4 regions of the Acidovorax sp. ACV01 genome follow, and region 1 is predicted to be linked to each of the others. Evidence: predicted binding sites of a transcription regulator. Region 1 holds the regulator's gene; each other region holds the start of a gene.
What was found. The regulator sigma-54, encoded in region 1, starts transcription at its own class of promoters, with help from an activator protein. The targets are predictions, from matches to a motif close to TGGCANGNAANCTGCTTT.
Positions count from the first base shown of each region.

Region 2: IB243_RS11760 (pilin) is a predicted target of sigma-54. The motif match lies at 2,979-2,996, and genes of this name have one in related genera.
Region 3: IB243_RS16215 (formate/nitrite transporter family protein) is a predicted target of sigma-54. The motif match lies at 1,793-1,810, and genes of this name have one in related genera.
Region 4: IB243_RS08880 (ammonium transporter) is a predicted target of sigma-54. The motif match lies at 1,781-1,798, and genes of this name have one in related genera.

Region 1 is NZ_JACUZT010000008.1:262,378-270,068, forward strand. Features, by position in the region: gene IB243_RS22155 (thioesterase family protein) at 1-448, opposite strand, end outside; gene IB243_RS22160 (RNA polymerase factor sigma-54) at 533-2,122, opposite strand; gene lptB (LPS export ABC transporter ATP-binding protein) at 2,122-2,865, opposite strand; gene lptA (lipopolysaccharide transport periplasmic protein LptA) at 2,931-3,584, opposite strand; gene IB243_RS22175 (thiol:disulfide interchange protein DsbA/DsbL) at 3,693-4,349, opposite strand; gene IB243_RS22180 (SPOR domain-containing protein) at 4,416-5,063, opposite strand; gene argS (arginine--tRNA ligase) at 5,073-6,851, opposite strand; gene IB243_RS22190 (hypothetical protein) at 6,931-7,452, shown strand; gene IB243_RS22195 (PsiF family protein) at 7,599-7,691, shown strand, end outside.
Region 2 is NZ_JACUZT010000003.1:675,536-683,226, forward strand. Features, by position in the region: gene IB243_RS11745 (M48 family metalloprotease) at 1-809, opposite strand, end outside; gene moaC (cyclic pyranopterin monophosphate synthase MoaC) at 960-1,448, shown strand; gene IB243_RS11755 (fimb protein) at 1,488-2,306, opposite strand; gene IB243_RS11760 (pilin) at 2,340-2,912, opposite strand; gene IB243_RS11765 (3',5'-cyclic-nucleotide phosphodiesterase) at 3,116-3,907, opposite strand; gene IB243_RS11770 (CHASE2 domain-containing protein) at 3,920-6,181, opposite strand; gene IB243_RS11775 (FHA domain-containing protein) at 6,244-6,900, opposite strand; gene IB243_RS11780 (Stp1/IreP family PP2C-type Ser/Thr phosphatase) at 6,945-7,691, opposite strand, start outside.
Region 3 is NZ_JACUZT010000005.1:245,103-252,793, forward strand. Features, by position in the region: gene nirD (nitrite reductase small subunit NirD) at 1-312, shown strand, start outside; gene IB243_RS16210 (nitrate regulatory protein) at 374-1,687, shown strand; gene IB243_RS16215 (formate/nitrite transporter family protein) at 2,032-2,844, shown strand; gene IB243_RS16220 (bifunctional protein-serine/threonine kinase/phosphatase) at 2,897-4,645, shown strand; tRNA gene IB243_RS16225 (tRNA-Thr) at 4,831-4,906, opposite strand; gene IB243_RS16230 (class 1 fructose-bisphosphatase) at 4,919-5,926, opposite strand; gene pepN (aminopeptidase N) at 5,954-7,691, opposite strand, start outside.
Region 4 is NZ_JACUZT010000003.1:30,746-38,436, reverse strand. Features, by position in the region: gene IB243_RS08890 (ABC transporter substrate-binding protein) at 1-451, opposite strand, end outside; gene IB243_RS08885 (TSUP family transporter) at 707-1,465, opposite strand; gene IB243_RS08880 (ammonium transporter) at 1,832-3,199, shown strand; gene IB243_RS08875 (hypothetical protein) at 3,371-3,706, shown strand; gene IB243_RS08870 (antibiotic biosynthesis monooxygenase) at 3,753-4,103, opposite strand; gene IB243_RS08865 (GMC family oxidoreductase) at 4,124-5,803, opposite strand; gene IB243_RS08860 (ABC transporter permease) at 6,249-7,373, shown strand; gene IB243_RS08855 (ABC transporter ATP-binding protein) at 7,494-7,691, shown strand, end outside.

The sequences.
Region 1 (7,691 bases):
CGTGTGAATCCGGCGTGCCCGCACGGGCCAGCAGCAACTGGCGGATGGAGTCCGGGATCGGCGCCACCTTGCGGTCGGCCTTGCCGATGAAAACGATGCCGATCTTGCCGCGCGCCACCTCGCGGCCCGAGGTCTTCTCGGTCATGCAAAAGACCAGGTCAAACCCATAGCGGTTGAAATCGGCAGGCGCCATATCCACGCGCATGGTCTCGCCGTGGAAGCCCTCGGACTTGTACTGCGCCACGATGTCGCCGACCACGATGGACAGGCCACCCACATCGGCCTCGGGGTAGCCCAGCGACTGGAAGAAGCGCACACGCGCTTCGGACACGAGGCTCAGCAGCTGCGCGTTGTCCAGGTGCCCGCCCTGGTTGACGTGGCTGATGTAGATCTGCATTTCGGTGGTGAATCCGAAGTGCGGGGGAAGGTCGAAGACGATGCGGGCCATGGCGGGGCGGCGGGTAGTAAAAAGACAATTGAACGGAAACACACAACCGGGCGCACACCCCTGCGTGCCCCTCTGCGAGTGGACCTACAGCGCCTTGCGCAGGTTGGCCGGCGCTATCTTGAGCGCCTCGCGGTACTTGGCTACGGTGCGGCGTGCGCATTCGATGCCCTGCTCCTTGAGCATCTCGGCGATCTGGCTGTCGGACAGCGGCTTGGCGGGGCTTTCTGCGGCCACAAACTGCTTGATGAGCGCGCGCACGGCGGTGCTGGATGCGTTGCCGCCGGTCTCGGTGCCCAGGCCCGAGCCAAAGAAGTACTTCAGCTCATACGTGCCAATCGGCGTGGCCATGTATTTGGCGGTGGTCACGCGGCTGATGGTGGATTCGTGCAGGCCCAGTTCGTCGGCAATGTCGCGCAGCACCAGTGGGCGCATGGCCAGCTCGCCGTGGGTGAAGAAGCTTTTTTGGCGCTCCACGATGGCGCGCGAGACGCGCAGGATGGTGTCAAAGCGCTGCTGGATGTTCTTGATGAACCAGCGCGCCTCCTGCAGGCGCTGCTGCATGCCCTGGTGGCCCTCGCCGCCCTTGTGGCCGCGCAGGGCACCGGCATAGATGTCGTGCACGCGCAGGCGGGGCATCACGTCGGGGTTGAGCGCGACGATGAAGTTGTGCTGGCCGTCACGGCCGTTGGCGCGTCCGGCTTTGCGCACGATGACGTCGGGCACGATGATGTTGCGCTCTACATCGGCAAAACGGCGGCCGGGGCGCGGCTCCAGCCGGGCAATGAGGGCCATGGCGGCGCGGGTGCGTTCCTCGCCGTCGCCACACAGCTGCGTCAGGCGGCGGATGTCGCGGCGGGCCAGCATCTCCAGCGGCTGCTGGCACACGCGCAGTGCGGTCTGCACGGTGTCGGGGTCGATCTCACTGTCTTCGTCCGCAGCCAGGGCCTTGAGCTGCAAGGTCAGGCATTCGGCCAGGCCGCGCGCGCCCACGCCGACGGGCTCCAGGCTCTGTAGCAGGCGCTGGGCGACGGTGAAGCGGTGCACCAGTTCCTCGATCTGCTCCAGGTCGTCGGGGCCGGCCAGGCCGATGGCCAGCTCTTCAAGCGGTTCTTCGAGGTAGCCGTCGTCGTTGAGCGATTCGATGAGAAAGCGCAGCGCGGCGCGGTCGATCTCAGACAAGCGCAGCGCCAGCGCCTGGCGGTGCAAAAAGGCGGTCAGCGATTCGTGCGAGCGGGCCAGTTCGGTTGCATCGGCCTCGTCGCCTTCGGAGTCGTTGCGGTTGCGGGCAGGCGCATCGCCGCCCCACTCGGCGTCGTTGGGCGCCATCTCTACCGTGCCGTCACCGCTCCAGTCGGGTTCGTCGGCACCCGCACTCGGCGTTTCAGCATCATTTTGGCCCTCAGCGCTTGTATTGCTTGCGCTGGTAGCTCCTGAAAAAATAGCATCATCGGCGCTGTACTCATCGGGCTGCGCGGGCGTGTCGGCGGCTTCGAGGCCAAACTCCTCGCGCGGAGCTTCGTCGGCATTGCGTTCGAGGAACGGGTTTTCGTCGAGCATCTGCTCGACTTCCTGCGAGAGTTCGAGCGTGGACAACTGCAGCAGCCGAATGGACTGCTGAAGCTGGGGGGTCAGTGCAAGATGCTGCGAGACGCGCAGCGAGAGTCCAGGCTTCATCACATGCGGAAATGTTCGCCCAGGTACACCCGGCGCACTTCGGCGTTGTCCACGATCTCGGACGGCGTGCCCTGGGCCAGCACTCGGCCATCGCTGATGATGAAGGCGTGGTCGCAGATGCCCAGCGTTTCCCGCACGTTGTGGTCGGTGATGAGCACACCGATGCCGCGCGCCTTCAGGAAGCCGATGATGCGCTGGATCTCGATCACGGCGATGGGGTCGATGCCCGCAAAGGGCTCGTCCAGCAGGATGAAGCGCGGTTGTGTGGCCAGGGCCCGGGCGATCTCGACGCGGCGGCGCTCGCCGCCGGACAGCGCCATGGCGGGCGAGGCCCGCAGGTGGTCCACGCGCAATTCTTGTAGCAGGGCCGTGAGGCGGTCTTCGATGGCTTCGCGCGCGAGTGGCTGGCCGTCCTCGCCACGCTGCAATTCCAGCACGGCGCGTACGTTCTCTTCGACCGTGAGTTTGCGAAAGATCGAGGCTTCCTGAGGCAGGTATGACAGGCCCAGGCGCGAACGCCGGTGGATGGGCATGTGGGCCACCGAATGGCCGTCGATGCGGATATCGCCCTCGTCACTGCGCACCAGCCCTACGATCATGTAAAACGAGGTGGTCTTGCCCGCGCCGTTGGGGCCCAGCAGCCCCACGACCTCGCCCTTTTGCACCACCAGCGACACATCCTTGACCACCTTGCGGCTGCCATAGGACTTTGCCAGGTGCTGCACCTCCAGGCGGCTACCCATCTGGGAATCAGGCCCCAAGCGGCTGCCCGCCTGGGCGTCAGGTCCGGTACTCACGACAGGCCCACTCACTTGGCGCCGCCGCCAAGGCTGTTGCTGGGGCGCAGTGCCGGTGCCGAGGCCGGGGGAGACGCCTCGGGAGCCACCGCTGCAGGGGGTGGGTCTTTGGGTGCCAGCACGGCGCGCACTCGGCTGCCCGGTGCGGGGGCATCGCCTGCGGCGTTGGTGGTGGTGCGCTTGCCGTCCACCGAGAACACGTCGGTCAGATTGTTGTAGACGATCACGGCACCCGTGATTTCGTCGCTGAGCACGGCGCCCCGGTAGCGGCGCAGCTCGGCACGGGTGATGAAGCGCACGTTGTCGGCCTTGCCGTCGTACTCGATGACCTCGCTCTCGCCTTCGATGAACTCGTCGGGCGCGCCAGCCAGGGTGTCGCGTTTTTGCCGGAAGAAGGCGCGCTTGCCGGGTTCGGCCGTGACCACGCCGTACTGGTAGCCGTCGGCGTCTTGGCGCACATCCAGCCGCGCACCGCGCAGCACGATGGAGCCCTTGGTCATGACCACGCGGCCAGAGAAAACGCTGGTCTGCTTGAGTTCATCGTGGCGCAAAGCGTCCGCCTCGATGTTCATGGGCTTGGCGCGGTCGGCCTTTTCGGCATGGGCCACACCCAGGGTGCAGGCCAGGGCCGCGAGCAGGAGGATCGGAAGGAGGCGATGGTTCATAGGGCACGAATCTTGCAATCATTGTAGCCACCCCGTCGCATTCCTCCATGAAAAAAGCCCGCAGGTGCGGGCTTTAACCAAGAGGACGGGGCGGTCGGCAGAAAACCGTCAGCCTTTGCGGGCCACCGCCGCCAGATGTTCCACCACCTGCAGCACGTTTTGCATGTTGCCGGCCATGGTGCCATCGGTGTAGAACTTGCCAGCCACGCCCATCGACGGCACGCCCTCTACGCCGTAGGCATCCTGCAGTTGCGACGCACGGCGAACCTGGTTGGACACAGTGAACGAGCCGTAGATTTCCTTGAACTTGGCGGCATCCACACCCTGCTGGGCCACCCAGGCAAAAATTTCATCGTCCTTGGCCAGCTTCTGCTTTTCCACATGGATGGCACGGAACACTTTGGCATGAAGGGCTTCGAGCTTGCCCATGCCTTCCAGGGCGTAGTAGAGCTTTTGCTGCGGCACGAAGCTCGCGTTGAAAGCCACGGGCATGCGGCGGATGGAAAGGTCCTTGGGAGCGGCCTTCACCCAGGCATCGAGCGTGGGCTCAAAGGCGTTGCAATGGGGACAGCTGTACCAGAAGAACTCGATCACATCGACCTTGCCCGCAGGCGCATCGGGCGCCACGGGCTTGTCCAGCCGCCGGAAGTCCTTGCCCTCCTTGAACTGGCGGGCCTGCGCCAGCGCGGGGGTGGCCACTGGCAGCGTCAGGGCGGAAGCGGCAACCGCCGAAGCGGCGGACAAAGAAAACTCACGGCGTTTCATGACAAAGACTCTCCTGTTACAGGTCTGGGGGATGTGAGCCATGCCCCCGCAAAAAGTTCAGAGCAGCTAGCGCTGCACGCGCACCAGCGCCGACTCCACCCCGGCGCCATCGAGCTTCTCCTTGAGCTGCTCGGCATCGTCGCGCTTGGTGAACGGGCCCACACGTACACGAAAAACGGCCCGGCCATTCTGTTCGCGTTCGCTCACGCGGGCCTCCCAGCCCAGCATGGCCAGCTTGGCGCGCTGGGCGTCGGCATCGACTTGGGTGCGGAATGCCCCGGCCTGCACAAAGTAGTCAAATGGGTCCAGATTGCCCTTGGCGGCCGCCTTGGCCACCGCCAGATCCCCCAGTGGGTCCGCGCCCGGCTTGGTTTCGGCCTTGGCCTCGGGCTTGCTGGCAGCAGGTTTGGGTGCGGACGCCGCGGCACGGACATCTGGTGGCGGCGCTGCCGCGGCAGGGGCCGATGCGACGGTGGCCGCAGGCGGCGCGGGCGCGCGCGCCGGGTTTTTGCCATACAGCGGCGAGTTCGGGTCCCAGTTCTTGTTCTTCTGGGATTCGGCAGCGTCCATGTCCACGCCCCGGCCGTTGCCCTTGTTGAGAAAGGGCACCGGTACCTTGGCCACATACACGGCCACCGCCAATGCGGCGCCCAGGCCCACGATGACCCCCACGATGAAGCCGATGATGGTCCCGCCCGTCTGTTGTTTCTTCATAGTGACTGCTTACATTCTGGCTGGAGCCGACACGCCCAGCACGGCCAGGCCATTGTGCAATACCTGTGCGGTGGCCGCGACCAGCGCCAGGCGGGCCTTCTTCAAGGCTTCGTCGTCGACCAGGATGCGCTCGGCATCGTAGTAGCTGTGGTAGCTGGCGGCCAGGTCGCGCAGGTAGAAGGTGACGTCGTGCGGGGCCTCCCCGTCGGCGGCGGCCGTGAGCATCTCGGGGTACTTGGCCAGTTGCAGCATCAGCGCCTGGGCGGGTGCGCTGTCAAGGCAAGACAAGTCCGCCGCATACAGTTCGGAAGTCACCTTACCCAACAGCTCCACACGCACCTGCTCCTCGGAGATGGCCAGCAAGCTTGCCTGGGCAGTGACGATTTCCTCAGTGAAGCCCCGTTCGCGCAACAGCACCGAGCAGATACGCGCGTGGGCGTACTGCACGTAGTACACCGGGTTGTCGTTGTTCTGCGCGACGGCCAGGTCCACGTCGAAGGTGTACTCGGTGTCGGGCTTGCGGCTCAAGAGGAAGAAGCGGACCGCGTCCTTGCTGGTCCATTCGATCAGGTCGCGCAGCGTGACGTAGCTGCCCGCGCGCTTGCTGATCTTGACCTCTTCGCCGCCCTTGACCACGCGCACCATGGTGTGCAGCACGTAGTCGGGGTAGCCCTGCGGAATGCCCACGTCGGCCGCCTGCAGCCCGGCGCGCACGCGGGCGATGGTGCCGTGGTGGTCGGTGCCCTGGATGTTGACGACCTTGGTGAAGCCGCGCTCCCACTTGGCGATGTGATAGGCCACGTCGGGCACGAAGTAGGTGTACGTGCCATCCGTCTTACGCATGACCCGGTCCTTGTCGTCGCCGTAGTCCGTGCTTTTCAGCCACAGCGCGCCGTCCTGCTCGTAGGTCTTGCCGTTGGCGACGAGCTTGTTCACCGTGGCATCCACGCGGCCGCTGGTGTACAGGCTCGATTCCAGGTAGTACTCGTCGAACTTGAGGTTGAAGGCCTGCAGGTCCTTGTCCTGCTCATTGCGCAGGTAGGCCACGGCGAACTGGCGGATGGATTCGAGGTCTTCCACATCGCCGCTGGCGGTGAACTCGCGGTCGTCGGCCTTGACGGTCTTCTTCGCGAGGAAGTCGTTGGCGATCTCCTGGATGTACTCGCCGTTGTAGAACGCCTTGGACGCCGGGTTCTCCGGGTCGGTGGGCCAGCATTCGTCACCGGGCTTGAAGCCCTTGGCGCGCAGCTGGGTGCTAGTAGTGAGCGTCTGGATCTGCACGCCCGCGTCGTTGTAGTAGAACTCGCGGTGCACGTTCCAGCCCTGGGTGCTGAACAGGTTGCAGATCGCGTCGCCCAGGGCCGCCTGGCGGCCGTGGCCCACGTGCAGGGGCCCGGTGGGATTGGCCGAGACGAACTCGACCAGCACGCGCTGGCCGTTGTCCTTTTGGTAGCCAAAGCGCTCGCCAGCGGACAGCACCTCGCGCACTACTTCCTGCTTGGCGGCGGGCTTGAGGCGGATGTTCAGAAAGCCCGGGCCGGCGATCTCGATGGCATTGACCCAGCGGGCGAAGGCCGGCGTGGCCTCCAGCGCCGCCTTGAGCTGTTCGCCCAGCGCACGCGGGTTGAGCTTGAGCGGCTTGGCCAGCTGCATGGCGGCGGTGCAGGCGAAATCGCCATGCGCGGCCACTTTGGGGGATTCGAACGCAGCGCGCCCCGCAGAGCCGGGCGACAGTTTTTCCAGCTCGCCGGCCAGGGCCGCGAGCAATTCATTTTTTGCAGTGAGCATCGGCGGATTTTACGGGGGCCGCCAACCTGCCAGCCAAAGGCACAATAAGCGCCAGCCCCCATCCAACAGGACATTGCGCATGCAGCCCCATCCCATCCTGCTGTATCGACGCCGCTGGACCCTGTTTTTTCAGGTGCCTTTTGCGGTGTTGATGGCCGTCCTTACGGCCTATGCCATCTTCATGGCGTTGGTGTTTGACGACCGGCTGTTCACCGTCTTGTTTTCGTTTGCCGCTTTCTGCACGTTCTGTCTTGCGTGGACGCTGGGCCGGGGCGCCCTGGAGGCGCACAAAAACAGGGAGCCTGCGGTGGTCATCGACGAAACGGGCATCACCGACTTGCGGGACGAGGACCCGCAACCCGTGCCCTGGGAGGCCATGGAGCGTGTGCGCCTTGATAGCGAAGATCGCATCGTGGTCAGGCTGCATACCTCGGACAAAGTCTCTGCGTTGCGTGTCATCTCCCAGGCCCTGCAACGCTGGCAACAAGGCGGCGATGTGGTGGTTTCGCTGGCGGGACTGGCGCACAACCCGCACATCCTGCAGCGCACGCTGAGCACATTTCACAAGGCCGCCGCAGCCTCGGCGCAAACGCCCAGGTGAATGCGGAGACAAGTGCGCCAAGGAATGCGCCACGCAATCACACCACAAACGCATCGCCGCACGGCTTTTCCGCGTTGTCCCGCGCTGCGTTCTATGGTGCAATTCCGCCGGGACCCACCAATAACGCATTCACTCCAGGAGCTTCCATGAAACAGCTGATTTCCCTGACTGCACTCGGCCTGGCCCTGACCCTGGGCGCAGGCGCGCACGCCGCCGAAGACGCCAAGGCGCCGACCAAG
Region 2 (7,691 bases), on a different contig from region 1:
GCGGGTAGCTCCCCGGGGGGAATGCGCGAGTGCATGTCCGCCATGCGCTCGGTGGTCAACGGATGGCTGCGCAGGTACGGCCACGAGCCGTTGTCGTTGAGCCGGTTGGCCTGCTGGAGCTTGTCGAACATGCTCACAAAGCCCTGCGGAGCGAACCCGGCGGGGGCCATCAGGCCATAACCAATGCGGTCCGCCTCGCGTTCCATGTCGCGCGAGAAATTGAGCTGATTCTGCATGGCCAGAGCCTGCCCTCCCACCACCAGCGCCTGCGTGGCACCGGGGTTCTTGCTGGCCGCCAGGGCACCCAGAATCATCGCCCCCAGCAGCAAGGGCGTTTGCTTGCTCTGCTGCGTGATCAGGCGCGAGATGTGGCGCTGCGTGACGTGGCTGAGTTCATGGGCCAGCACCGAGGCGAGTTCGTCACGGGTGGTGACAACCCCGATCAGGCCCAGATGCACCCCGAGGTAACCGCCGGGCAGCGCAAACGCATTCACCGTCCGATCGCGCCCCAGCAATATTTCCCAGGCAAAGCGCTCATCCAACTCCGGGGAGAGTTCTCCGCGTGCCTTGGCGGCTGCCATCAGCGGGCGCCAGATGCCTTGCACATAGTCTGCGATGACGGGATCATCGATATAGTCAGGATCTCTGTAGAGTTCACGGATGATGCGGTCGCCTAGGCGACGCTCGGCGCTGGTGGTGAGGTCGCTGGGGTCGCCGAGGGTGGGGAGTGAGCTCTGAGCGCGGGCCGAAGTAATACTTGCAAATTGAATTGCTATCAAAAAAAGAGCAAAAAATGACCCAAAAAACATCCGCTGGAGCGATTCCAAGGTGTTTTTTTGAGAAAATTTTGTGCGCGTCCGTGGGCTTGCACAGCATGTGCATGGTGAGTTCTGCATGCATCGTATGATGCCCGGCCTGCCCAGGGTTTCCTATTCGAATCAACTGGTTGCAAAAGCACTATGCCTTCATCACTTACGCACTTCGACGCCCAAGGCCAAGCCCACATGGTGGACGTTGGTGCAAAGCCTGCTACCCATCGGGTTGCAGTCGCTTGCGGGCGGATTGAGATGCTGCCCGAAACCCTGGCACTGATTGAGGCTGGCACCGCCAAGAAGGGGGACGTGCTGGCTATTGCTCGGATAGCGGGAATTCAGGCGGCCAAGAAGACGAGTGACTTGATTCCGTTATGCCATCCGTTGGCAATGACGCGAGTAGCTCTCGATTTTGAGTTGGCTGGCAGCCAGTATTCTGGGGCCATCGGAATATCGTGCTTAGCTACCGTGGAAGCCCATGGCCCTACTGGGGTAGAAATGGAGGCGCTTACTGCGGTACAGATTGCGTTACTCACTATCTACGATATGTGTAAGGCGGTGGACCGGGCTATGTCGATCCATGATGTACGGGTGATAGAAAAGCGTGGTGGTAAATCAGGGACTATGGTGTTTTAAAAAATAAGCGGTATCAAAGTTATGGTTGTAAGACTAAATTTATTCATCGAAACCATCCACAGGCGCATAACCGACCATGTCCATTGACGGATTGAGCAGCGCCACCCACTCCCTTGTCTTACTGCTAGTGAGTGGAAGATAAGTCAAGGCCTCCACTTTGTAGCCGGCATGGCTCGCAGCTATATTCAGCTCGGCAGATTTATTTGAGCGTCGTGCAATAAGTTCAGCCAGCGGTTTAGCCTTGGTCCGCATCTGGTGGTGTTGATTTTCGATTGGTTCCCACCGAGCGGGGCGCATCGCAGGCGAAAGGCCTGCGAGTGAAAGATCAATGCTACGAAGAAATTCCGCATTGTCCTTGGGCTTGCGGCTTGTTACTTTTAAGACTCCACTGAAGGGTAGTACACGTAGCCCCTCTGGTGCTTGCATCAAATCTGAATGCTCAATTTCGTTGGCAGAAATGACAATCAGTCGATCATTTTCGAAAGCCAACACTGCAGGGCGTCCAATCCAAACTGCATGTATGCCGTATATCAATGCAATTGCTTGGATTATCCCAATTAAAGAAAGATCAAGTACCATTTCCCTTTTTGACTTGCTGGGGCTTGCCAACACCAAGGTCATCAATGGGCCGCATACAATATCAACGATTAATACTAAGATAAATATATTACCTACCCCTAGCATTTGGCGATAAGGCATGGGATACCACCATTGAAATACCAGCACAGCAGAAATCAACCCTACTGCCAGGCTGACAAAAGCGTGGCGCAGCGCCCAACGGACAGCGAAATACCAGCGATTCTGAAGCTTCATATAAAAGTACAAACCAATAAAAAAAGGCGCTTTCGCGCCTTTCAAGTATCAGGGTTTAAAGCCCGTGAATTTCAAGAATTAACGGCATTCTGCAGGGGCATACTTTGCCGTCAAGGTGCCCAATGGTCGGTTAACTAAACCGCGAGCCGTCGCTGCTTGGTTGGTCAAACTAGAACAAGCCCAGTCAATGGCACCTTGCGAGGTGGCCACTGGAATGTTGTTCTGAACATTGGGTGCCAACACAATGGTCATCCCGTTCAGACCCGCGGGGATACCGTTATTAGCATTGGCTGCAATAGCCACCGAAATAATCCAGTTAGCAATCGCACCTGTTGCTGGGCAGAGGGCCGCAGTGGGCGTTGTTACGGCAGCACCAACGCAATAGTTAAGAACATATTTAGAGGACTTTTGATTAGTGAGGGTTGCGTTAATGGCTGTTGCTGCAGACGACAAACCGGTGATGCCATCGGACTGGAATGCTTCGCTCAATACACTCTTAGCACTGGACCCAGCAATAATCCCTTCCGACACCTTCGCTCGCACAGTGTAGTCTTGGTAAGCAGGCAAGGCCACAGCTGCCAAAATACCAATAATAGCTACCACGATCATCAATTCGATCAGGGTAAAACCTTTTTGCAGGGAACGCTTCATAAAAATTCTCCTTGGGGCAGTTTGCATGTGAACACCTGTCGAACAGCTCTCCAGGTTGATGATCTAAAAGCACTTTACGTGCCACCTTCTTTAGAAGTCCTGCCATCTCTCTGGCGTAAGCTCTGGATAACGAACCCTGAGGCTGCAGAAGTCACTTTTTGTGACATTTTTGTTCTGCCATCATTGTCACGATGGATGATTTGTTACAGTTCAAAAACTTGTCCAGCTTCCAACCATCGTATGTCGTGTGCCCTGCACACATCAAGCGACGGCTCTGCATCAAACTGTCGAATTTCATCCATGATGAGCGCTGTCTCTGATGGCTTGGTATGCGTGATGTAGATAGGAAAGGATCGGTCCGCGCGGAGCTGCTTGAGCTCCCGGGCGAGACTATTGGGAGATAGGTGCAGGCTCTTTGCTGCTAGTCCGCTTTCGCGGTTGCTAAATGCGGTTTCGACAACCAACTGAGACACCGGCATCGCGTTGACCCATGCCCAAAAGGCAGGGTTTTTTGCTGTATCGCCGCTGAATGCCCACCATCCAGCGTCTCCGCGGATCCCATATCCCACTGCTGGCACCGTATGTACTGCGGGTAAAACTTCCAAGAGGCGAGTCCCGATGGTTATCTGCTGGCTCACCGAAACATGGGTGTATTGAAGAAGCGGCTGCTCGGCAGTCGGGATCGCGCTGAAATCTGGCCAGATCGTTCCATTGAACACATGAGTTTGCAGTGCCGCAATCGTCGGCTGTAAGGCATAGATTTTCAAGGGGGCATTGCGCAACGATGAAACGGCATCCAGCATCAGCGGCAACGCGGCAATATGGTCCAGGTGCGAATGTGTAAGAAACACATGGTCGATTTTGCGCATTTCGTCCAGTGTCAGGTCGCCGACCCCCGTGCCCGCATCGACCAAAATGTTGTCATCGATGAGGAAGGACGTGGTTCGGCAATCTTTGGCGATGGCTCCGGAGCAACCCAGCACGCGAACCTTCATGGGCCAACCTATCTATTTGGTGTCGAAATTGGTGGCGCCGTCCCATTCGGGGTCGGAGGCCTGCCCCTGCAGGGCTTGCACGCGGGTGGCATACAGATCGTAGAGGGCAGAGGGGGCGGCGGTTTGCTTCAAGTTCATCAGCAGTTTGCCGCATTGTGCCCAGTCCTGGGCACGATAGGCTCCCAAGAAGTGTTGCCAGATGGATATTTCTTCGGCTTTTTGCGGCGCGATGACGTTCAGTTCTGCCAGCGGCGAATAGATGGCCACCGCCTGTGCCTTGCCTTTGACGCGCACACGGTCCAGCTCCTGCCAAGTGAACTGCGGCGCCTGAGCCTGGGTGGTTTCACTCACCACGGTGCGCACGCCGTAGTGCTTAGACAAGCCTTCCAGGCGCGAGCCGAGGTTCACGGCATCACCAATCACGGTGTAACTGCGCCGAATGTCCGAGCCCATGTCGCCCACACACATGATGCCGGTGTTGAGTCCTATGCCGATACCAATCTCCGGCAGCTTGCGCTCCTGGTGTGAGCGGTTGATTTGCTCTACCGCCCGTTCCATGTCAAGCGCAGCCTGCACGGCGAGTTGCGCGTGTTCTTCTGTCGGAACTGGCGCGCCCCAGAACGCCATCACGCAGTCCCCCATGTACTTGTCGATGGTGCCCCGGTGGCCTCGGATGATGTGGGTCAACTGGCTGAACACATCGTTGAGAAGGGCTTGCAATTGCAAGGGCTCCATCTGCTCTGACATGGCAGTGAAGCCCCGCATGTCGCAGAACATCACGGTCAGTTCGCGGTTCGCAGCCTGCATGCTGTAGTTTTCAGGTTGCTTGACCATCTCGTCCACGAGCTCTGGGGGCACGTAGGTACCGAACAGCGCGGCCAACTCCCGCTTGGATCGACTTTCTACAAAGTAGCCATAGACCATGTTGAGCGCGAATGCGAGCACTGCCATCACGATCACCGTGGCCAGGGGCATCGCCAAGCCCTGAGTGAGGTAGAGCCACAGGTTCATCCCTGCAAGCGCTGTAACAACTCCCAGACTGAGCAGTACCGCCGAAGTGGCGGAAAGCGCGGGCAGGGCCAGGGCCAGCAGGACACCCGCGCAGAGCAGCTGGGCGGCGTCAAAGCCCACGGCATAGTCTGGTCGCACGATGCTTTTCCCATCGAGAAAGGCGGACAGCATATTGGCATGGGTTTCCACGCCGGGGTAGGTCCGGCCGACAGGAGTCACGCGCAGGTCGAGCAGACCGGGGGTGGTCGAGCCCACCAGCACCAATAGGCCCTGAAGACTGTGGGGTGGTAGCTTGCCGTCCAGAACATCCGACGCGGAAATGTAGCGAAATGAGCCGCCATTGACATCGCCAGCGCCGCGGAAAGGGATCAGTGTCGCTAGCTTGTTGTCCACAGGCAGGGCAAGCTCACGGCCGTCCTGGCGCAGCACGATGCTGTGCAATGTGTCGTGGGTGCCTAGAGGTGTGGTGCTGACAAAGCTGGGGTAAATCTCGGGCAAATCGAGCAAGGTGCGAAACATCGCCAGAGCCAAGGATTCATAGTAAATCCCTTGGTACTCCGCGAGCAAGGGAAGGGATCTGACGACACCATCGTCATCGGTCACTGAGTTGAAGAAGCCCGCAGCGGGCACGGACTGTGCCAGTTCCGCAATATTGCTGCCGTATCCTCCCCAGGAGGTTGCTCGCAATGGCAGGCCACGGAGTCTTTCAGTGGGCAACGCGGGCGCGGGCAAAACACCTTTCGTTCTTCCGTCCCGGTCACTGGTGAAGTAGTAGCCCAGAACTGCTGGTCGGCCTTGGAGAGCGCGGGCAAAGCGCGCGTCATAGTCGAGTGTGGGAGTCAGGCGTGCTAGCTGTTCCTTGAATCCCGGTTGGGCCCGTAAAGCCCCCTGTGCCAAGCGCTCCAGGCTTGCGAGGCCGGAGCTTCCATCCGTTTCCGCGAAAAGGACGTCAAATCCCACCACGGAGGCTTGCTGACGTTCAAACAGCTCTCGCGTGAAGGCGGCGAGCTTGTCCCGTCCCCAAGGCCAGTGTCCCACCCTGTCCAGGCTCTTTTCGTCAATGTCGATGATGACAATGCGCTCGTCCAGCGTGCGCGGCATGGTCGCACGCAGCCGGGTGTCATAGATGATGTTTTCGAGCCGCTCCAGGACCTGGAGATGGAGAACGCCAGAAATGTGCAACAACGCAAACGCCAGCGGAATCAAGGTGACCGCTGTGCGCCTGGCGTGGCGCCGGAACAGATGCAAGAGTCGCTGTCGCATAGGTTCCGGCGGCAATGGAGACGGATGAATTGCCTGGTTGGGCCGCGGCCCGGTCGCGGCTGTCAGCTCTGTTCGAACTGCATTTCCGTGCCGGCCAGTTCCAGGCGGTCACCGTTTTTGAGAGGCACGGGCGATGCACCGATAGATGCGCCATTGAGCAGCGGCATATCGGGGCCCTCGACATGGGCCAGCACAAAGCCCTGGTGCCGCTTGGTGATGGAGGCAACGGCCACGCCGGGCTTGCCAATGGTCGTCACCACCTTTTGCAGCGACACTTCCCGCCCTGCAGCGGCGCCAGACACTACACGGATCACTGCAGAAATCACGGGGGCGGCAGAACCTGCACCCAACGGGCTGGGGCGGGATGCCGTGCCCAAAGGAGGCACCATGCCCGGCTTGAAGATCATGGTCTTCTCGAAGTTCTGACCCTCCGCCTCGTGAAGGAAGCGGATCTTGTACTTGCCGACTTCGACGGTATCTCCATTGCGCAGCTCCTGCCGCTTGACCGCCTTGGCGTTGACGTAGGTCCCGTTGGTGCTTCCCAGGTCCTCAATCTCCACATCCTGGCCTGCCATATGGATCACGGCATGCTCGCCGCTCACGGCGAGGTTATCGATCACGATGTCGTTGTAGGGGCGGCGGCCAAGCGTAGTGCGCTCTTTGGTCAGTTGCACTTCCTTGATGACAACCCCGTCGATTGAAACGATCATTCTGGGCATGATCCACTCCTGATGTGATGAGTAATTGTTGTAGTCGGAGCCACTTACGCAGCCCCTAGCAATCGGGACATAAGGCCGCGCTTCTTGCCTCCCGCAGCCGCTTGCACCAGCAGTACGCTGACGTTATCACGACCACCGTTCGCATTGGCGGTGTCGATGAGCAATGTGGCTTTTTCCTCCAATGGCAGCGGTGCGCGCACCAATTCCGCCAGGTCTGCGTCCGCGACCATGTCTGTGAGGCCGTCTGAACACATCAGAAACAAGTCATTCGGGGCCACCTGAAATTCATTGACTTCCATCATGACATTGGGCTCTACGCCCAGCGCACGGGTGACGAGGTTGCGGTTGGACGAAAGCGCGGCTTGTTGGGCGGTGAGCAGGCCTGCGTCAACCTGTTCCTGCAGCCAGGAGTGGTCACGTGTGATCTGCTGCAGGGTCCCATCTCTCAGTCGATAGCAGCGAGAGTCGCCGATATGTCCCAGGATGAGGCGGCTGCCGTGGAAGACCCCGACCACCAGGGTGGTGCCCATTCCCGCATATTGTGGATTGGACAGCGAGGCTCCCAGAATGGCGTGATTGGCGTTTTCGACGCAGATCTCCAGAGCTCGGCGCACGTCAGTGGATTGGGGTGTGGTACCGGTCTGCCCCAGCCAGCGGGCCATCTCGGTGCGGATGAATGTGGTGGCCATGCCGCTTGCCACTTCACCGGCGTTGTACCCGCCCATGCCATCGGCGAGGATGGCGACCTGCGCATCCCGGTCGACTGCCACCGCATCTTCGTTGTTGGTGCG
Region 3 (7,691 bases), on a different contig from region 1:
GACATCTGCGCGGTCGACGACATCCTGCCCAGCACCGGCGTCTGCGCCCTGGTGGCCGACCGCCATGTGGCGGTGTTCCGTACCGGCAGCGACCAGTTCTTCGCCATCGACAACGTGGACCCCAAGTCGGGCGCCAGCGTGCTCTCGCGCGGGCTCATCGGCAACCTGGGCGAGCGCGTCGTGGTCGCCTCGCCGCTGTACAAGAACCATTTCGACCTGCGCACCGGCGAATGCCTGGAGGCGCCCGAGCATTCGGTGCAGGCGCACGGCGTGCGCGCCGAGGGCGGGCGCATCAGCGTGGCCGTCGCCTGAATGCCCTGGGCGGCGTCCGGCGGGGTTAGCATCTGCGTATCCTGAATCCCGGAGTCTCCGCATGCCCGATCTGGCCGCCGCGCCCCTGTCCGTTTCCAGCCTCGTGCTGCGCTCGCGCCAGCTCGAGATCGATGCGGTGCGCCACCTGGCCAGCCGGGCTGCGCTGGTGGACGTGGTCGGGCAGCTGATCGAGGGGCTGCAGCGCGAGCGCGGCGCATCGGGCGTCTACCTGGCCTCCAAGGCCCAGCGCTTTGCCGACCTGCGCGGCCGCACCGTGCAGGAGGTCGTGGCGCTGGAGGCCAAGCTGCGCGCCGAGTTCGCCCAGCATGTGGAGCCCGCGCAGGGCGCCACGGCCAAGGCCTTGTCGCTGATGGCCTGGGCACTGCTGGGCCTGGACGCGCTGCCCGCGCTGCGCAGCCAGATCGACAAGCAGGCGATGACCGCCCACGATTCGATTGCCGCGTTCAGCCACCTGATCGCCGGCCTGATCGAGCTGGTCTTCCACGTGGCCGATGCGGCCGGGCTGCCCAGCGTCTCGCGCCAGCTCGTGGCCCTGGTGCATCTGGTGCAGGCGCAGGAAGAGGCGGGGCAGGAGCGGGCCATGGGCGCTTTGCTCTTTGCCTCGGGCCAGGGCAGCGACGCCCACCAGCAGCGCGTGCTGCACCTGATCGATGCCCAGGAGCGCAGCCTGCGCGCCTTTGCCGATTTTGCCGACCCGGCCTTGCGCACCCGCTGGGAGCAGCAGCAACTGGCCCCCGGCATGGTCCAGCTGGAGCGGCTGCGGCGCACGCTGTGCGTGGTGCGGCCAGGCGCCACGCTGGACAGCAACCTCAGCGACGCCTGGTTCGATGTATGCACCGAGCGCATCAATGCGCTGTGGCAGCTGCAGGTCGAACTGGTGCAGCGCCTGCGCGAGGACTGCGCGGCGCACATCGTGCAGGCCCAGCAGGACCTGCAGGACTCCAGGGGCCTGCTGCGCGGCCTGCGCGACAACCCGCCGCAGCGCACGCACGCGGTGGACCGCTTCTTCGATATCGCCATTGCACCGACGGCGGTGGAACCGCCTGCAGCGGCAGTGCAGGGCGCCGAATCGGCCTCGTTGCTGGAGCTGCTGCAGGCCCAGTCGGCGCGCATGGCCAGCATGGAAGCCGAGCTCGAAGCAGCGCGCCGCACGCTCAACGAGCGCAAGGTGATCGAGCGTGCCAAGGGCGTGCTGATGGCGCGCCTGGGCATGAACGAGGAAGTCGCCTTCCGCGTGCTGCAAAAAACCTCGATGGACCAGAACCGGCGCCTGCTCGATGTGGCCGAGGCCACGCTGTCCCTGCCGGACCTGGCATTCGCCCACCCCGACCGCAAAGGCGACAAGCCCGCCTGACCCAGGCTGGTGCCCGGCCTGCACTGATGTGAGGCCACCGCCACAGCATGCCCCCGGAACGTGCACGGTTTGCGGGAGTTTCCCCGACCTGGGCTGCCCCATGGAGGGTACGGAACTTGCAAGGACGGTGGTGGAGGGCGGGCTGATGGTGGCCTGCCTGCCATCTGTCTGCGGCTCGCCGCAGGCACAGGAATCGCGCTTCCAAGGATAACGGCGTCCCTTGCGTCCCCCAGCTGTCTGGGGGGGGCAGCGGACGCCGTTTTTCTTTGTCTTCTTCCTGGCGCGTTTCCCTGGGGTGCATCACCCCGAGGCGCCTGTCCGTTCCCCATTCCAAAGGAATTTCAATGGCCTACCTCGCCCCCGCCGAGTTCGTGACCAAGATGGTCGATTCCGGTGAATCCAAGCTCCTGATGTCCACCCGCGACACGCTGATCCGCTCCTTCATGGCCGGTGCCATGCTGGCACTGGGCGCCGCCTTCGCCGTCACCGTCACGGTGAACACCGGCAACGCGCTCCTGGGCGCAATGCTGTTCCCGGGCTGCTTCATCCTGCTGTACCTGCTGGGTTATGACCTGCTGACAGGGGTGTTCACGCTGGCCCCGCTGGCCGTGCTCGACAAGCGTCCTGGCGCCACCTGGGGTGGCGTCTTCCGCAACTGGACGCTGGTGTTCTGCGGCAACTTCGCAGGTGCCTTCATGGTGGCGGTGTTCATGGCCATCATCTTCACCTTCGGATTCAGCGAGGCACCCAACGCCGTCGGCGTGAAGATCGGTCACATCGGCGAGGGCCGCACTGTGGGTTACTCCGCGCACGGCGCTGCCGGCATGCTGACCCTGTTCGTCCGTGGCGTGATGTGCAACTGGATGGTGTCCACCGGTGTGGTGGCGGCCATGATGTCCACCTCGGTGTCGGGCAAGGCCATCGGCATGTGGATCCCCATCGCCCTGTTCTTCTATATGGGCTTCGAGCACAGCATCGTCAACATGTTCCTGTTCCCTTCGGGCCTGCTGCTGGGTGGCAACTTCACGGTCATGGACTACCTGGTCTGGAATGAAATTCCCACCGTCATCGGCAACCTGGTGGGCGGCCTGACGTTCGTGGGGGCCATGCTGTACTCCACCCACTACAAGACCGCGCCCAAGCGCAACGTGGCCTGAAGACCCTGCAGGGCCGGAACGGTCCGGCCCTGCGTGCGTGTACACCTGTGCCATGAGCGGCAAGAGCAACACCCTCGGCGTCACGCTGGGCCAGCACTCGCGGGCGGGGCAGGGCGGCGTCAACCAGGACTTTCACGGCGCTATGCTGCCGGCCGAGCCGCTGCGCACCTCCAAAGGCATCGCCGTTGCGCTCGCCGACGGCATTGGCTCCAGCGCCGTCAGCCAGGAGGCCAGCGCCGCCGCGGTGCGCTGCTTTCTAGACGACTACTACGCCACGACCGACGCCTGGTCGGTGCGCCGGTCGGCGCAGCGCGTGCTCGGTGCCACCAATGCATGGCTGCATGCGCAAACCATGCGCAGCCACGCGCGGTTCGACAAGGATCGCGGCTACGTCTGCACCTTCAGTGCGTTGATTCTGAAAGGCCGCGAAGTCCACGTATTGCATGTCGGTGACGCACGCATATATCGCCTGCATGCGCACTCATTGGAGCAACTAACGAAGGACCACCGTGTCCATCTTTCCTCCTTGGAGTCGTTCCTGGGCCGCGCGCTCGGCGCCAGCGACAACGTGGAGATCGACTATGCCTGCATGGTGGCTGAGGTCGGTGCCCTTTATGTCCTGGCGACAGATGGGGCCTACGCGTATTTCGATGCTTCGGACGTGCACCACGCGTTGTCCCGTTTTGCCGACGACTTCGACAGCGCTGCGGAAGCACTGATCACCCTCGCTCAGGCGCGGGGCGCTGACGACGACATGACGGTGCAGTTGCTGCGCATTGATGCGTTGCCAGAGCCCAGTCCCCATAACCTGCAGGTGCTGCGCGAGGGGCTGGCGCTGCCACCACCGCTGTCACCGCGCATGCTGTTCGAGGGCTACCGCGTGGTGCGTGAACTGCATGCCAGTTCACGCAGCCACGTGCATCTAGCCGTGGACGAGCGAACAGGGCAGCAGGTGGTGCTCAAAACGCCGTCTACGGCGCTGAGTGATGACCCGGGCTATCTTGATCAATTCCTGCTGGAAGAGTGGGTGGCCCGGCGTATCCACAGCACCCATGTGCTCAGGCCCCATGTCAGTGATCGACCTCGCCAGCATGTGTATGTGGCAATGGAGTTTGTGGAGGGCCAGACGTTGGCTCAGTGGATGGTGGACCATCCCCACCCAGACCTCGACGCCGTGCGCAGCATCATTGGCCAGGTCGCCAAAGGGCTGCACGCATTTCACAACAAGGAAATGTTGCACCAGGACTTGCGGCCTGAAAACGTGATGATCGACCGCACCGGCACCGTGCGCATCATCGATTTCGGGTCCACCCTGGTGGCAGGGCTGGCACCCGCAACGCCCGGCGCCCACGAAGCACCTCCCATCGCAGGCACCCTGCAGTACACCGCCCCTGAGTGCTTTATTGGCCAGGTGGGCACAGCCCGTTCCGATCTGTTTTCCCTCGCGGTTTTGGCCTACCAGATGCTGACGGCACAGCTCCCCTATGGCCTGCAGGTCGTACGCATACGCTCTCCGGCAGATCTGAAAGGGCTAAGGTATGTACCCGTGCGCCACCATCGGCCCGAGCTACCGGACTGGCTGGATGGCGTGCTGCAGAAAGCACTGCACCCAGACCCGCTCAAGCGCCAAGAGGCCGTGTCAGAGTTCCTGCACGACCTGCACTCACCCGGCCTGCAGTTTCAGCACAAGCGGGCTGTACCGCTCGTGGAGCGCAATCCGGTCGTTTTCTGGCAGTTCACCACGCTCGCGCTGGGCTTGGCGGTGGTGGTGCTGGTGGGCCTGCGTGTTTATGGGCACTGAGCTGTCCGACGTGGGCAGCCCTCGCGGCAACCGACGGTTGAGTGCAGGTTCTTCGACCCGTCAGGTGCCATAGCCCTTTGCGCGTAAGGGCCGTGATGTTGTTTGCCTGTGGGCGCTTCAGGAGTGCATGTTGGGTTATTCCCAAGCAAAAGGCCCCTGACTCTTGCGAATCAGGGGCCTTTATTTGGTGCCGGAGAGATGAATCGAACACCCGACCTTCTCATTACGAATGAGCTGCTCTACCGACTGAGCTACACCGGCGTAAGCCTCAAATTATAGCGTGGAATGGTAACTCGTCACCCGCTCCACCTCATTTTTTGACCCCAGGATCACGCTCACACGTTCATGCAGCTGGGTCGGCCGGATGTCCAGAATGCGTTGTTTCCCATTGGTGGCGGCGCCGCCGGCTTGCTCTACCAGCCAGCCCATGGGGTTGGCTTCGTACATCAGGCGCAGCTTGCCGGGCTTGTTGGGTTCGCGCTTGTCCCAGGGGTACATGAAGACGCCCCCGCGGGTGAGGATGCGGTGCACGTCGGCCACCATGCTGGCAATCCAGCGCATGTTGAAGTCCTTGCCGCGCGGGCCGTCCTTGCCCTGCAGGCATTCGTCGATGTAGCGCTTCACGGGTTCGTCCCAATGGCGCATGTTGCTCATGTTGATGGCGAATTCCTTCGTGTCTTCGGGAATGCGGATGTTCTCTTCGGTCAGCACGAACGAGCCCTGCTCGCGGTCGAGTGTGAACATGGCCACGCCGTCGCCCACGGTCAGCACCAGGGTGGTTTGCGGGCCGTAGATGCAATAGCCTGCTGCCACCTGCTGGGTGCCGGGTTGCAGGAAGTCGCCTTCCTCCACGCCACGGTCGCCATCGGGCTTCTTGAGCACGCTGAAGATGGTGCCGATGCTCACGTTCACGTCGATGTTGCTGGAGCCGTCCAGGGGATCAAACAGCAGCAGGTATTCGCCTTGCGGGTAGCGGTTGGGCACCAGGTAGATGCCGTCCATTTCTTCCGAGGCCATGGCGGCCAGGTGACCGCCCCATTCGTTGGCTTCGATCAGCACTTCGTTGGCGATGATGTCGAGCTTCTTCTGGATCTCGCCCTGCACGTTCTCGCTGCTGGCCGTGCCCAGCACACCGCCCAGCGCGCCTTTGTTGACGGCGTGGCTGATGCTCTTGCAGGCGCGGGCCACCACTTCGAGCAGCAGGCGCAGTTGTGACGGGATGAGGCCATCCACCCGTTGTTGTTCAACGAGGTAGCGGGTCAGGCTGATGCTTTTTGCCATGTCAGTCAGTCTTTTCTTGGTCGTGGTTTATTCGGCGAGTGCACGGGTCACGACCTCGCGCACGTCGTTGGAGAGCGCTGGCCTTGCGGCAACACGGGCGATGGCTTCGCGCGCGGAGGTGCGCCAGGGGTCTGCGAGTTTCTTCCAGCGGTCCAGGGCCCGGGCCAGGCGTGCGGCCACCTGGGGATTGATGGCGTCCAGCTCGATCACGCGGTCGCTCCAGAACACATAGCCCGCAGCGTCTGTTCGGTGGAAGGCGCCAGGGTTGGCACTGCAATAGCTGAAGATCACACTGCGCGCGCGGTTCGGGTTCTTCAAGCTGAAGTCCGGGTGCTGCATGAGCTGGCGCACGGCGGGCAGAACGTTGCCGCCACGGTCGGGCGCGCCGGCTTGCAGCGCGAACCACTTGTCAATGACCAGGGGTTCTTCCTTGAACAGCGCATGGAAGCGTGCCAGGGCAGGGGCGGCCAGCTCACTGCCGCTGGCCACCAAGGCGGTCAGTGCGTTGAAGCGGTCGGTCATGTTGCTGGCCACCTTGAAGCGCTGGTAGGCCTTGCCGGGCCAGACCACATCGCCCGTCTTCTGGGCGGCAATGCACAGCATGTGCAGCGCCAGCCCGCTGAGTGCGCGGCGGCCGGACGAGATGGGGTCGGGGCTGTAGCCTCCGGTGTCCTGGTTCTGCTCCCAGGCAGCTTCCCAGTCGGTTTGCAGCGACAGGGCCAACTGCTCGCGCATGGCTTCGCGCACTGCGTGAATGCGCTGTGGGTTCACCACCTCAAGCTGCTCGGCGATGTAGGTTTCGGACGGCAGCGTAAGCACCAGTTCCTTGAAGGCTGCATCGAGCGCCGGGTTGCGCAGCACGCTGCGCATGGCGTCCACAAACTCTGCAGAGAGAATTTGATGGTCAAATTGGCCGCTGGCGCTTGTCCCCATTGCGCTGTCAGCTATTGCATCAATAGCGGTTCGGAGCGCCAGGCGCTGGCCGGCTTCCCAGCGGTTGAAGGCGTCTGCGTCGTGCGCCAGCAGCGTGAGCAGCTGGGCATCGGTGTAGTCGATGTCGAGTACCACGGGGGCACTGAAGCCGCGCAGCAGGGACGGCACGGGCTCGGCATCCAGGTTCGTGAAGGTCAGTGTCTGCGATGCCTCGGTCAGCACCACCACGCGCGAAGTCGTGTGTGCAGTGCCCTCCGCAGCGCCTTCGCCCGCAAGGTGCAAGGGCAGAGCGGCGCCGGTGGTGGCATCGATGAGGCCCAGTTCTATCGGGATCACGAAGGGCTGTTTCTCGCTCTGGCCGGGCGTCAGGGCGCAGCTTTGCGACAGCGTAAGCGCATAGCAGCGCGTGGCGGCGTCATAGCGGCCGGTGGCGCGCACGCGGGGTGTGCCTGCCTGGCTGTACCAGCGCTTGAACTGCGCGAGGTGCTGTGTGAGCGGGCTGCCCGGGTTGGCATCGGCGATGGCCTGCACAAAATCGTCGCAGGTCACGGCCTGGCCGTCATGGCGCTCGAAGTACAGCTTCATGCCCTTGGCGAAGCCTTCGCGGCCCACCAGGTTGTGCTGCATGCGCACGACCTCGGCACCTTTTTCGTAGATGGTGACGGTGTAGAAGTTGTTGATCTCGACGTAGCTGTCGGGGCGCACGGGATGGGCCATCGGGCCCGCGTCTTCGGGGAACTGGGCGGTGCGCAGCACGCGGACGTCTTCGATGCGCTTGACGGCACGGGCCGAGGGGCTGCCGGCCAGGTCCATGCTGAATTCCTGGTCGCGG
Region 4 (7,691 bases), on a different contig from region 1:
CTTGCTCGAGGTAGCTGGTGCCGGTCTGCACGGCCACCACCTTGCCCGAGAGGTCCTGGGCGTTGCGGATCTTGGCGTCCATCGCCACGATGATGCCGCCCGAGCAGTAGTGGGGGTTGGCAAACGTGACAGCCTTGGAGCGCTCTTCGGTCACGCCGTGCGATGCGATCACGGCGTCCCAGCGGCTTTGGCCCAGGCCGGTCAGCAGCGCGTCAAACCCCAGGGTCTTCCATTCGAGCTTCAGGCCCATCTTCTTGACCACCAGCTCGGCCACTTCCACCTCGAAACCCGTGAGCTTGGTGCCTTCAAAGAAGTTGAACGGCGCGAACTGGCCTTCGGTGGCCACGATGATCTTGCCGTCTTTCTTGATTTCATCCAGCGTGCGGGCCTGGACGGCGAGGGCGGCGCACAGCGCCACGGCGGTGACAACGGCAGACTTGAAAAACTTCATGGCAGGGTTCCTGTGGGGGTGGTTCAGGTACAAAAAATCCGGCATGCGGGTAGGCAGGCCGGAGCGGGTGAATGCAGGCATCGCCAACAGCGATGGGCCTCGTCATCAAACGGAAATGCGCAGAAATTATAGGACGGGCGTTCGCATTCGGGCCATGCAGGGCAACCCCGATGACCTCGGGGCGCCCTGGTGGTAGGCCTGCCCAGCTTAGCAAGCATGATGCCATCCGGGGGCACGAGCCCCTTCGGGCCTCCGCTAGCGCAGGAACGCGTCGTAACCCGTCTTGAGGATCAGCGTGCTCACCACCACGATGAAGATGCCACGCACGAAACCCGTGCCGTGCTTGAGCGCCAGGTGCGTGCCCAGCAGGCTGCCCACCACATTGGCGATGGCCAATGTCACCGCAAAGTGCCACCACACATGGCCCTTGGCGGCAAACAGCGCAATGGCGGCGACGTTCGTGGCGCAGTTGAGCAGCTTGGCCGAGGCCGAGGCGTTGAGGAAGTCATAGCCCAGCAGCCGCACGAACAGGAAGACAAAAAAGCTGCCGGTGCCCGGGCCGAAGAAGCCGTCATAAAAGCCGATGAGCACGCCGATCAGGCTGGCCACCAGCACTTCGGTGCCGCCCGCAAAACGTGGGGTGTGGTGCCGCCCCAACTCCTTCTTGGCCAGTGTGTAGACCAGCACCCCCAGCAGCACCAGGGGCAGCAGCTTGCGGAGGAAATCGGCCGACATCACCGTGACAGCCCAGGCGCCGGCAAACGAACCCGCAAAACCCGCAGCGGCGGCAGGCAGCATGGCCGACCAGCGGACCTGCACGCGACGGCTGTACTGCCAGGTGGCCATGGCCGTGCCCCACACCGAGGCGGCCTTGTTGGTGCCCAGCAGCGTGGCCGGGGGGGCCCCGGGAAAAGCCGCAAACAGCGCCGGCACCATCACCAGCCCGCCCCCACCCACGATCGCATCCACAAAACCTGCCAGCAGCGAGGCCAGGGTAATAAAAATCCATTCCATCGCAGGATTTTCGCAGCTTGTCTGCTATGGATTCAGGACCTCCCAAGGCAGTGGCGAAAGGGAGGCCAGCGTGGAACAGGCAAGAAAAAGGCGCTGGGATCGCCAGCGCCTGGAAAAAAACCGCACCTCGTTGGGTGCTTGAAATTTGATTATTGGTAGAAAGGATGTCTCCTCGGGCCCCTCGCTTGGCACACCGAAGCGCGCTTTCGAGTGCCGCAACTGTAACGACTGCACTTCGCTGGTGCATTGGGGGTTTCCCGCCCCCGTTGTGGGGCGGTGAACGCGCCGCAGGGGGCGAAAACAGGGTGTTTGGGTTGGCACGGCTCGTGCAATTGCGCTTGTAACAATTTGCGAAAGGGAGCCGCCATGCGGGCAGTCAACCACCGGTTATTTGTGGTCGTGTCGTTGTGTCTGGGCCTGTGCGCCAGCGCATTGGCCCAGACGGCGCTCGATGCAGCGGGTGCGGTGGCGGCAGTGCCGTCCCCGCCCCTGACCCGCCCCGGGCTGGTGGCGCAGACCACCATCAGCGCGGCAGATACCGCGTGGATGATGACCTCCACGGCGCTGGTCCTGCTGATGACGCTGCCGGGCATTGCCCTGTTCTACGCGGGCATGGTGCGCAAGAAGAACGTGCTCAACACCATGGCCTGTGTGGTCGCCATTGCGGCGCTGGTCAGCCTGCTGTGGTTTGGGGCGGGCTACTCGCTGGCCTTCACCCCGGGCAGCCCTTGGTTGGGGGGATGGGAGCGCATCGGCTTTGCGGGCCTGGACTTTCAGCTCGCTGGCGGCAAGCTGGCGGTGAGCCATGTGGCACCGCACATCCCCGAGTCGGTGTACGCCATGTTCCAGCTCACGTTTGCCATCATCACCGCCGCGCTGCTGGTAGGGGCGTTTGTCGAGCGCATGCGGTTTTCCGCCATGCTGATCTTCATCGGCCTGTGGACCCTGCTGGTCTACGCCCCGGTGGCGCATTGGGTGTGGGAGCCAGGGGGCTGGCTGGCCCAGATGGGCGCGCTGGACTTTGCCGGGGGCTCGGTGGTGCACGTGAATGCGGGCGTGGCCGGGCTGGTGTGTGCGTGGTTCCTCGGGCGGCGCACTGGCTACGGGCGTGAGCCGTTCGAGCCCTACAACCTGGGGCTCACCATGGCCGGTGCGGGCCTGCTGTGGGTGGGCTGGTTCGGCTTCAACGCGGGCTCTGCCGTGGCCGCCGACGGGCGCGCCGGGCTGGCGATGGCGGTGACGCACCTGGCCGCAGCGGCCGGGGCCTTGTCGTGGATGTTGGGCGAATGGGTGGTGCGCGGGCGGCCATCCCTGCTGGGGCTGTGCTCTGGCCTGGTGGCGGGGCTGGTGGCCATCACGCCGGCGGCGGGGTTTGTCACGCTGCGCTCGGCGGTGGCGATTGGCCTGGTGGCCGGGCTGGCATGCTACTGGGGCGCCACGGGGCTCAAGCGCCTGCTGCGCGCCGACGATTCGCTCGATGTGTTTGGGGTGCATGGCATCGGCGGCATCGTGGGCTCGCTGCTCACCGGCGTGCTGGCCAGCCGCACCGTGGGGGGTGTCTCCGGCAGCCTGCTCACCCAGGCCATTGGCGTGGGGGCGGTGATGGCCTACAGCCTTGTTGCGACCGCCGTGCTGCTGTGGATCACCAATTTCGCCGTGGGCCTGCGGGTGGATGAGCAGAGCGAGCAGACCGGGCTTGACATCGCACAGCACCGTGAGCGCCTGGGGAGTTAATGAAGTCCACCCCTCCTGAGGCCCTGCGGGCCTTCCCCCCGCTCTCGCATTGCTGCGCAATGCGGGCAGGGGGACGCAGCCAGCGCGGCGGGGCGGCCCTTGCGCGGCTGCCCGCGCTTGGGCCGCGCCGGTCAGCGCCATGGATGACTGAAATGCCATAAGGAGCCGACCATGCCCGATTCCGACAAGCTCGCCATTGCCGCCCACCTGCATGTGCTGCTGCGCCGCAAGACGGGGCGCGTGACCGACACCGAATGGATGGCGGCCAACGCCGAATATGCGCTGGAGATCGTGCGTTTCGCACGCCGGCGTGCCCAGGAGGACAACGTTCCAGAGCTGGTCGAGTGGGCCGACCGCCTGGACCTGGCCATCCATGCCGCCCCACCCGCTGCGCCGCGCCGTCCCTTGCTGGATGTGGCCACGCAGGCCGTGCGCCAGCGCATGGCGGCGCCGCCCGCACCCGAGCCAGCGCCCGAAGTGCCTCGGTATGTGGGGGGAATCCGCTGACCGCGCCGCGGCCGTGTGGCCGGGGTATGACTGGGGCTGGGCGGGATCAGTGCGCTGCCGCGCCCTGCACGAACAGGCCCGCCGTGGGCAGCAGCCCGACCAGCTTGTCGTCGCCATAGGTGCGCATCACCTGCGAGATGACGACCTGGTAGCCGTTGAGCCACTGCGCTTGCGCCGCCTTGGCCTTCAGGTGGGCGGGGTGTTGCATCAGGGCCTGCAGGGCCTCGAGCGATTGCCAGTAATACACGTTGGACACGAGGCCCTTGCCCGTGTCCTCCCACGATTCCTCGCCCAGGTAGCCGTCGATGGAGCGGGCTGCGGTGGCAATCGCCTCGTCCAGGCGGTGGAAGGCGTCGTCGAACTGTTTGGTGGCAAAGATGAAGGTGGAGGAGTACATGGGCGCGATGGTACCCACGCTTATGCCGTGCGCCGCGCCTGGATGATCCATTCCGCAGCCTTCTCGGCCAGCATCAGGGTGGGCGAATTGGTGTTGCCGCTGGTGATGGTGGGCATGGCCCCTGCATCCACCACCCGCAGGCCCGCAATGCCGCGCACGCGCAGTTGGGAGTCCAACACCGCCATCGGGTCTTCATCCCGCCCCATCTTCGTCGTGCCCACGGGGTGGAAGATCGTGGTGGCAATGTCACCGGCCAGGCGCGCCAGGTCTTCGTCGCTTTCAAACTGCACGCCGGGCTTCCACTCCTCGGGCTGGTACTTGGCCAGTGCGGGCTGGGCCACGATGCGGCGCGTGACACGCAGGCTGTCGGCGGCCACCTGGCGGTCTTCGGCGGTGCTCAGGTAGTTGGGCGCAATGGCGGGGGCGGCCTTGAAGTCGGCGTTCTTGATATTCACCGTGCCCCGGCTTGTGGGGTTGAGGTTGCACACGCTGGCCGTGAAGGCCGGAAAGCTGTGCAGCGGCTCGCCAAACGCGTCAAGCGACAGCGGCTGCACGTGGTACTCGATGTTGGGCCAGGGCTGGTCCGCGCTGCTGCGCGTGAAGGCCCCCAGCTGCGAGGGCGCCATGCTCATGGGGCCGCTGCGTTTGGTCGCGTATTCGAGCCCGATCTTGGCCTTGCCCCAGAGCGAGCTGGCCATGGTGTTGAGCGTGGCCACGCCGCCCACCTTGAACACCGCGCGGATCTGCAGATGGTCCTGCAGGTTGGCGCCCACGCCGGGCAGGTCGTGCACCATGTCAATGCCGTGCTGGCGCAGCAGCGCGGCGGGGCCGATGCCCGAAAGCTGCAGCAGCTGCGGTGAGTTGACCGCGCCCGCGCTCAGAATGACCTCGCCCGTTGCGCGGGCCGTGACCATCTCCTGGCCGTCCCACACCAACACGCCGGTGCAGCGCTTGCTGCCGTCGGGCTGCGTCTCGACGACGAGCTTGGCGGCCTGCGCGCTGGTCCACATCTCGAAGTTGGGGCGGCCGTAGCAGGTGGGCCGCAAAAAGGCCTTGGCCGTGTTCCAGCGCCAGCCGCTCTTCTGGTTGACCTCGAAGTAGCCCACACCCTCGTTGCTGCCGCCGTTGAAGTCGTCGGTGGCGGGTATGCCGGCCTGCTGCGCTGCCTGGGAAAACGCGTCCAGCACATCCCAGCGCAGGCGTTGCTTCTCCACGCGCCACTCGCCGGTGCTGCCGGTGGCCTTGTTGCCGTGCAGGCGTTTGAAATTTTCATTCACGCCGCCGGGCTGGTCCAGGCGCCAGTGGTCCTCGTGGCGGCGGAAGTAGGGCAGGGCGTTGTCCCAGCGCCAGCTGGCGTCGCCGGTCAGCTCGGCCCACTGGTCGTAGTCGCGCGCCTGGCCGCGCATGTAGATCATGCCGTTGATGCTGCTGCAGCCGCCCAGCGTCTTGCCGCGCGGGTAGCGCAGCGTGCGGCCGTTCAGGCCTGCGTCGGGTTCGGTGTTGTAGAGCCAGTCGGTGCGCGGGTTGCCGATGCAGTACAGATAGCCCACGGGAATGTGGATCCAGTGGTAGTCGTCCTTGCGGCCGGCTTCGATCAACAGCACCCGGTAGCGGCCGTCGGCGCTCAGGCGGTTGGCAAGCAGGGCGCCGGCCGTGCCGCCGCCAATGATGATGGTGTCAAACGTGGTGTGGTCGCTCATGGGCAGGGGGCGGTGGCAATGTGTGGAAGGAGACGGAGGGCCATTGTGCGGACGGCGCCGGGTGTGTCGAGAGGGTCAGTGCCTATTGCTATTAAATATATAGCTATCAGCGCATGGTGGTAAAGCGCTGGTGGCCTGTTTGATATTAATTTCATGCATTCCTGGTCCGCCTGTGCTTGGCGCCCGGCCCTGGGGTTCCTCTGCACGAATCGCCGCGCCGCGTGCATCTGCGGTCTCGGGCGGTCTGCGGCGTTGCAAAACCTCGCAATAGCTACGGCTATTGCTGCGTTTTGCGCCTTGCAGTCCATCCCGATCCGCAGCGCACACTTTCCGCTCGATTCGTGCAGAGGATCCCTGGCGGGCATCAATCCTACGTGCCGCCTGCGGCTGGCTCCGCTACCATGCACCCTCCCTTGCATTCTTGGCGGCCCGCGCTGCCCAGTTCATGACCGACCCCGCTCCTCGCATTGTTAGCGCCGATACGCCCCAGGGGCCTTGTGCGCAGCTGCATGGGCGCTGGGGCGCGGCCGAGCTGGGAACCGGGGCGCACTGGGAGGCCGTGTCGGGCCAGCTGCGCAGCCACCCGGCCGCACCCACGCTGGGCTGGGACCTGACGCAACTGCAGTGGCTGGACCACGTGGGCGCCCAGTTGCTGTGGAACCACTGGCAGCATGCCTGGCCCGAACGCCTGGCCTGCACCGACGCACAGCGCGACATGCTTGCGCGCGTGGCGCAGTTCACCTGCACCGCGCCGCCGCCCGAGCCCTGGCGGCTGGGTGAGCAGGTGGACCACCTCGGGGTGCTGGTGCTGCACGGCGTGGACCATGCCCGCCACATGCTCGAAATGGTCGGCCGGCTGGTACTGGATCTGGGCCGCCTGGCGCGTGCCCCGCGCCGGGGGCCGTGGCGCGACGTCTCTGGCCACCTGTACCGCATGGGGGCCACGGCCCTGCCCATCACGGCGCTGGTGGGCTTCCTCATCGGTGTGGTGCTGGCCTACCTGATGAGCCTGCAGCTGCGGCAGTTTGGCGCCGAGTCGTTCATCGTCAACATCCTGGGCATCTCGCTCATCCGCGAGCTGGGGCCGATGCTGGCCGCCATTCTGGTGGCAGGGCGCTCGGGCTCGTCGATCACCGCACAGATCGGCGTGATGCGTGTAACCGAAGAGCTCGATGCCATGCGTGTCATGGGCATTCCCCACGGCTTTCGGCTGGTGATGCCGCGCACCATTGCGCTGGCACTGGCCATGCCGCTCATCAGCGTGTGGACCACGCTGGCAGCGCTGGCGGGCGGCATGCTGGCGGCCGACGTGGCCATGGACATCTCGCCCGGCTACTTCGTGCAGGCCCTGCCCGCCGCCGTCAAGATCGGCAACCTGGGCCTGGCCATGGCCAAGTCGGTGGTGTTTGGAGCGTTCATCGCGCTCATCGGCTGTCACTGGGGCCTGCGCGTGAAGCCCAACACCCAGAGCCTGGGCGAAGGCACCACGGCCTCGGTGGTCACGTCGATCACCATGGTCATCATCGTGGACGCTTTGTTTGCGGTGGCTTTCAAAAACATAGGCATATGACTAGTCCCCTGAGCCGCTTCTCGTCATCCCCCCAAGGGGGGACGCCACCCGTGGCCTGGCAAAGCCAGCTCCACGGTGGCACTGGCATGGGGACGCGCCAGTGTCAACGGGAGCGAGGCCATGACTGAGCGCATCGCCAAGCCCGAACACATCGCCGTCGCGCCCGGCGAGCCGCCCATCGTGGACGTGCAAGGCCTGTGGACGGTGTTCGGCAAGGGCGACGAAGCCTTTACCGTGCACCAGGACCTGAACTTCACCGTGCAGCGCGGTGAGATGCTGTCGCTGGTAGGGGGCTCGGGCACGGGCAAGACGGTGCTG